2 regions of the Arthrobacter sp. PTI12 genome follow, and region 2 is predicted to be linked to the other one. Evidence: riboswitches for the same ligand, from Rfam matches in the RefSeq annotation. Region 2 holds a riboswitch; the other holds the start of a gene.

Region 1 (3,400 bases), 590 kb from region 2:
CCGGCTCCGGCCCGGTTCCTCCCGTGCCGAAGCCGTTGCGGCCGCATTTCCCGCCGGCTCAATGACGGGTGCGCCGAAGATCAGCACCATGGCTATCCTGGACCGGCTCGAGGAAGCACCCCGCGGCGTCTACGCCGGCGCCGCCGGCTACTTTTCCCTCGATGGGGCGGCGGATCTCGCCGTCGTCATCCGCACTCTCGTGCTGGAGGACGACGACGGCGGCACCCGCCTCACACTCGGAGTGGGCGGCGCGATCACTGCGGATTCCGACCCCGCCGAGGAGTGGGACGAGGTCCGGACGAAGGCGTTCGGGGTGCTGTCTGCGCTTGGTTCGAGCTTCCCCAGCTGACGCTGCGATCGAGCGGTTCGCTGAGCGGGCCTTTCGTCCACTTGGCGTCTGTGGAAGCATGGGACGCCCGAGGAAAGTGCAACGAAGGAGAACGGTCATGACTAGCTCCAACGATGAAAACACGCCCAACCTGAACGACGTTCCGGAGCCCGATAACGAGTTCCTTCCCAAGCGCATCCATCAGGGCCATGCGGGGCAGCCTGAACGCCTCGATGACGATGCCCTGGCGGCCGCAACGGAGCAGGAACGGGTCGACGCCGGTCTCATCGACTACGCACCGGACCAGGTTCCGGACGCTGCCGATCCCCTCCCTGCGGAAGCTTCCGATGAAGCAGACTTTGCCCAGCGCGGGCTGAACGAGGACAACGACACGAGCTCCTGACCTGCCCGGTCACTATGCTGATCGCATGACTGTTCTGGTGTTCCTCGACCCCGCCCGTCCCGACGGCCGCATAGCTGACGCAGCACAGCCGCAGCTGATGGTTACCGACACCGGGATCACGCGGGGTGACGGCATCTTCGAAACAATGCTCGCGGTCAACGGCGCTCCCCGGAAGCTGCAGGCCCACCTCGCCCGGCTGGCGACGTCCGCCGATGCGCTGGAACTGAAGATTCCGTCGTCGGACGTGTGGGAACGCGCCATCACCACCGCGCTGGCGGCAGCCGACGACGACGGCGAACTCGTGGTCAAGGTCGTCGCCACCCGGGGCGAACCAGAGGCGGGAGCCACCGCGTGGGTCCAGGTGTCCGCCGTACCGGTCGGGTTGCGCGGCCAGCGGCTGTCGGTCCTCCTGCTTGACCGCGGCTATGACAGCACGGTTGCCCAGCGTGCTCCGTGGCTGCTGATGGGCGCGAAGACCCTTTCCTACGCGGTGAACATGGCGGCGGTCCGCTACGCCCGCTCGCACGGCGCCGACGATGTCATCTTCACCTCGTCTGACGGCAAGGTCCTCGAAGGCCCGACCTCGACGGTCCTGATTGCGCGGGTCATCGACGGCGTCAAGCACCTCATCACGCCTCAGCTTGAGAGCGGGATCCTCCCCGGCACCTCGCAGGGCGCACTGTTTGCGGCGGCGCGCGAGGCAGGTTGGGAATTGGGTTACGGACCGCTCGTGCCGGAAGACCTGTTCGCGTCTGACGGCGTTTGGCTGATTTCGAGCGTCCGTCGGCTCGCCGAGGTCGAGTCCATCGACGGAAAGCCGGTGACGGTTTCACCGGAGTTGACCGCGGAGTTGAGCGGTCTCGTAGCGTCCGTTTCCTAGCCCGAGCGCCCGTCCCCCAGCCCGACCGCCCGTTCCCTGGCCCACTCGTCCGTCTCCTGCCCCACCCGCAAAAGTGCCGGGAATTCGCAGGATCGTGGGGACATCCCCACGAACCTGCCACGCATCGGCACTTTTGGCTCAGGCCTGCCACGCATCGGCGCTTTTGGCTCGGACCTGCCACGCCCCGGCGCCTTTGGCTCGGACCTGCCACGCCCCGGCGCCTTTGGCCCGAGTACCACGGGCGTTACCGCACGTTACGGCCCGGCATGGCAGGCATGGCGCCGCCGGTGCTACGTTCATTCCGGAGTAACGAGTGCCAGCGCCAAGCCCTGACTTGCTGGACGGCAACCCTCTTTCACGGCGGGGTGCCTCAGGTGACTACTCGGCACAACGATCACATCCCATGATCACCAGCGTGCACAGCGTGAGGAGACACAATGGCACTGCATTCCAACCCCCATCCCCCGGCGAATTCCCGGCCCGGCAACGGCTATGCCGGCAACATCACCGCACGTGATGCGGTGGAACGCGTCAGCAAGGGCGCCGTGCTGGTGGATGTCCGCACTGTCGAGGAATGGCGGAGCGTCGGCGTTCCCGACCTCACCGACGCCGGGACCGTCCCCCTCTTCCTCGAGTGGACGCGCTCCGACGGCAGCCGTAACGTCTCCTTCCTCAACCAGCTGAACGGGCTCAAGGGCCGCGAACTGCTTTTCCTGTGCCGTTCCGGCGTCCGTTCTGTGGCAGCAGCACAGAATGCCACCGCCGCCGGTCACACTGCCTACAACGTGCTGCACGGATTTGAGGCCGACGGCGGCTGGCGCTCCAGCGGCCTCGCCACCACAGTGCATGCAGAAGAAGCCCCAGAGAGCACGGATACGACAGATCACGCAACGACCACAGGACAGACCGCGATCACAGAACGGACCGGCGCTGCCCGTTCGGCAACGGACCGTGGCGACGCCCGTGAATGAGCACACGCCAGTAAGTGAGCCCGCGCCGTCGTCGTTCTCTCCGGCGGCCAGCCGTGAGCCCATCGCGGGGAACGGCGGCTACCCCCGAATCCAACGCCCGGATGACGACGGCGCTGCCTGGTCACCCGATACCCTCGCGGTACGCGGGGGGCTGGCACGGTCCAACTTCGAGGAGACGTCCGAGGCGCTCTTCCTGAACTCGGGCTTTGTGTATTCCTCTGCTGCGGCGGCGGAGGCAGCCTTCACCGGGGACGTCGACCGCTTTGTATACTCCCGGTACGGCAACCCGACTGTCGCCATGTTCCAGGAGCGGCTTCGCCTGCTCGAGGGTGCGGAGGCGTGCTTCGCCACAGCCAGCGGCATGTCTGCCGTCTTCACCGCGCTCGGTGCCCTCCTGGCCTCGGGCGACCGCGTTGTTGCCTCACGCAGCCTCTTCGGCTCGTGCTTCGTCATCCTCAACGAGATTCTGCCGCGCTGGGGTGTGGAGACTGTCTTCGTGGACGGCTGGGACCTCGGCCAGTGGCAGGAAGCACTGAGCATTCCCACCACGGCGGTCTTCTTCGAGTCGCCGTCCAATCCGATGCAGGAGATCGTCGATATCCGGGCGGTCGTTGAGCTCGGCCACGCGGCCGGTGCGCAGGTCGTCGTCGACAATGTCTTCGCCACACCGCTGCTGCAGCGGTGTACGGAACTGGGTGCCGACGTCGTCGTCTATTCCGGCACCAAACACATCGACGGGCAGGGCCGGGTGCTGGGCGGCGCGATCCTCGGCCGCAGGGAGTTCATCGAGGGTCCGGTGAAGACACTCATGCGGCACA
Region 2 (3,400 bases):
TCCGAAAAGCGCGGACCAAGCATAGGGCGGTAGCTCGGCCGGAAAACGTCTCCGGCATGCATGATGCGGGAGAGCCGGTGTACCCAGGCAACGCTGACGTCCAGCTGATTCCAGACGAGCGCGAATCTTCCCCCCGGTGCCAACACACGTGCGGCCTCCTGGCTTGCCGCAGCAGGATCACACCAGTGCCAGGCCTGGGCAATTGTGAGTACATCAGCGCTCGCCGTTGCGAGTCCCGATGCCTCGGCAGTTCCCTGCACTCTGGCTACGCGCGGGAGTTGTTGTCCGAGGACTGCAAGCATGTCCAGGGATGGGTCAACAGCTGTCACCTCCGGGCAGCGGCGGATGAGCTCCCGGGTGAACTTGCCGGTGCCGGCGCCAACGTCTGCTGCGCGCAACGCTCCGGCGGGTATGAGCCAGTCCACGCTGTCTTGGGGGTAGCCCGGACGCACGCGCTCGTAGCGGTCACTTTCCTGCAGGTAGCCCCGCGCCAATTCACGACGGCGGTGTTCGGCGAGGCGCGGACCTCCAACACCCATGTTGGGAACTCCTCGCATGACGGGTACGGAACCCGTCAATTAAAGCACCCGGTTGAAGGCGGCGTCGCGCCGAGGAAGTGCGGTCGCAGCGCTCAGTCGGTTGTGCAGGGCGCGGCGCCGGCAGTTCCCGGCGTGGGCGGAGCCCAGTCAGGGAAAGGGCGGGTCTCGACCGCGGGCACCCAGCGCCCGGCGTCGACCGCATAGTCAGTCCCCAGTCCATCCCGAAGAAGCGAGCGCAAACCGGTCAACAGCCTGTCGACGTCGTCCTGCCGTGATCCGAGCCCGAAACTCGCCCGTAGCGAACCTGACGGCAGGCCCAGCCGCTTCAGCAGCGGATGAGCGCAAAACTTCCCGTCCCGCAGTCCAACCCCGTGTTCTGCGGACAGATATGCGGCGACCAGCCCGGCGTCGTAACCGTGGACAGAGAAGTTCACTACGCCGATCGCATCGGTGCTGTCAGCGAAGATGCGGTGAACTGCTATGCCGGGAAGGTTGGAGAGCCCTTCCACGAGGGCATCCCGCAGCTCTGATTCATGCGCAAGCCAGGCCGGTTCATCCAACCCAGCGATGGCCTCTGTTGCCTTCGCCAGCGCGGCTGCACCGAGCACATTCGGTGACCCGCCCTCATGGCGCGCGGAACCGGTTGCCCAGGACACCGAGTCCACTTTCACAGTCTTCACTGCGCCGCCTCCGGCGAGGTGGGGCCTTCCGGAATCGAGCCAGTCGCCTCTACCGACCAGGACGCCCGCGCCGAAAGGCGCATACAGTTTGTGGCCCGAGAAGGCCGCGTAGTCGATACCGTCGCGGAGCAGATCCAGCCGCCGGTGGGGAGCGAGCTGAGCCGCGTCGACGACGATCCGCGCGCCGTGCGCATGAGCCGCCGCTGCGAACCGGCCGATGGGCAGAACTTCTCCGGTGACATTCGACGCACCGGTTACAGCAAGCAGGCTGATTCCTCCGGATGCCAATTCCTCTTCCACAGCGGCGAGCGTTTCCTCGATGGTTCCCGCGGCGACCAGCCCGCGATGGGGAAGCTGCAGCCAGGGCAGCAGATTGGCATGGTGTTCCACGTCGAGGTAGAGGACCTCACCGTCCTCCGGCAGGCATCCAGCCAGGAGGTTCAGCGAATCGGTGGTGTTGCGGGTGAAGATGACCGCATCATCTTCCCGGCCGCCGACGAAGTTCCGCACAGTCCTTCGTGCATTCTCGTAGAGCGAGGTGGAGATTTGCGATGCGTACCCGGCGCCCCGGTGCACACTCGCATAGTAGGGAAGCACGCTCTGCACATAGTCATTGACCTGCTGCAGCGCCGGCGTTGAAGCGGCATAGTCCAGGTTGACGTAACGGACGGCAGTGCCGTCCACCAGCGGCGCCTGCAGCTCAGCGCCCATCACGGACGCCAGCGGTGCAGCGGAGAGTTCGTTCTCAAGAAGTGCGTTGCTCACAGGAGGTACCCCACGTAGGTTCAGGGGACCTGCTTCACCAGGCCCCGCGCTTGCCGAACCACGTTCTGGCCCGGCCAGGTCGTCACCCGGGGCACCCCGCCGCGGAAGGAGGGTTGCCGGCCAGCAAACCGGGGTTTAACGCTGGCACTCGTGACCTAGGAATCCAGACTAAAGCAGGCCGGGAATATCCGGTCCTTGTGTTACGTGTTGGTGTTAAGCGACCACGTCAGACGCCGGTACCTTCCTGAAGCAGATCGTCCAGCGAGGGGTTCAGTCGCTTCAGGACATCATTGTGAAGTGTGCTGTTGGTTGCCAGCGCGTTGCCTCCGAAGGGTCCGTCGGAGCCTTCGAGTGACGTGAAGCGACCGCCGGCTTCCGTGACGATGGGTACCAGCGCGGCCATGTCATACAGGTTCAGCTCAGGTTCGCAGGCGATGTCCACAGCGCCTTCGGCGACAAGGCAGTAGGACCAGAAGTCACCGTAGGCGCGTGTACGCCACACGGATTCGGTGAGCGATACGAATTCGTCAAAGTTGCCGCGCTCTTTCCAGCCGGACAGGTTCGAGTAGGAGAGCGAGGCGTCTTCCAGCCGGGATACGCTCGAAACCCGGAGCCGGCTGGCTGCCGCGAGAGACTTACCCATGAACGCACCGGTGCCCGTTGCAGCCCACCAACGCTTTCCGAGCGCGGGGGCGCTCACAACACCGACGACAGGCCGGCCCTCGTCCACCAATGCAATGAGGGTAGCCCATACCGGTACGCCCCGGACGAAGTTCTTGGTTCCGTCAATAGGATCGATGATCCAGCGCCGCGAGCCGGCGCCGCTGCTGCCGTACTCCTCACCGAGTACGGCATCGCGCGGACGCGCACGCGAGAGTTGCCCGCGGATAGCCTCTTCCGCCGATTTGTCCGCATCCGTGACCGGGGTGAAGTCCGGCTTGGTTTCGACCGCCAGATCCAGCGCCTTGAACCGGGACATGGTCTGGTCGTCTACGGAGTCGGCCATTACATGGGCAAGGCGGAGGTCATCGTTGTAGCTCTGGAGGTTCATACTTTCAACCTATATGGTCAGGGTGCACAGATGCGGGAGGTCCCGATGCGGACGCGCTCAGCGCTGGGCTACGATCGGTTCACGCACGCACAGGAACGGGTGTCATTGAACGGTGTGCTGTTAAACGCAAGAAAGGGGACACCGGCCGAAGCCGATGTCCCCTTTCTTGAAGCGCTAGATCTTGAAGCGCTGAAACTTAGAGAACGGAGACTTAGAGAACGGAGATGTTCTCAGCCTGGGGGCCCTTGGGGCCCTGGGTGGTCTCGAAGCTGACCTTCTGGTTCTCCTCAAGCGAGCGGAAGCCGCCGGAGTTGATTGCGGAGAAGTGAGCGAAAACGTCAGCGCCGCCGTCGTCAGGAGCGATG

The links. A riboswitch is a leader RNA that binds a small molecule or an ion and turns the genes downstream of it on or off. The one in region 2 is predicted to bind S-adenosylmethionine.
Region 1: linked by a shared signal. The riboswitch ahead of AC1MBU_RS15165 (rhodanese-like domain-containing protein) and the one ahead of AC1MBU_RS12370 (aminotransferase class V-fold PLP-dependent enzyme) in region 2 are both predicted to bind S-adenosylmethionine.

Annotation. Positions count from the first base shown of each region.
Region 1 covers NZ_CM155256.1:3,176,069-3,179,468, forward strand. The annotation lists gene pabB (aminodeoxychorismate synthase component I) at 1-349, shown strand, start outside; gene AC1MBU_RS15155 (hypothetical protein) at 447-731, shown strand; gene AC1MBU_RS15160 (aminodeoxychorismate lyase) at 757-1,611, shown strand; SAM riboswitch class IV at 1,917-2,042, shown strand; gene AC1MBU_RS15165 (rhodanese-like domain-containing protein) at 2,049-2,582, shown strand; gene AC1MBU_RS15170 (O-succinylhomoserine sulfhydrylase) at 2,671-3,400, shown strand, end outside.
Region 2 covers NZ_CM155256.1:2,583,832-2,587,231, reverse strand. The annotation lists gene AC1MBU_RS12375 (class I SAM-dependent methyltransferase) at 1-539, opposite strand, end outside; gene AC1MBU_RS12370 (aminotransferase class V-fold PLP-dependent enzyme) at 632-1,930, opposite strand; SAM riboswitch class IV at 2,026-2,140, opposite strand; gene hisN (histidinol-phosphatase) at 2,211-3,035, opposite strand; gene AC1MBU_RS12360 (cold-shock protein) at 3,247-3,400, opposite strand, start outside.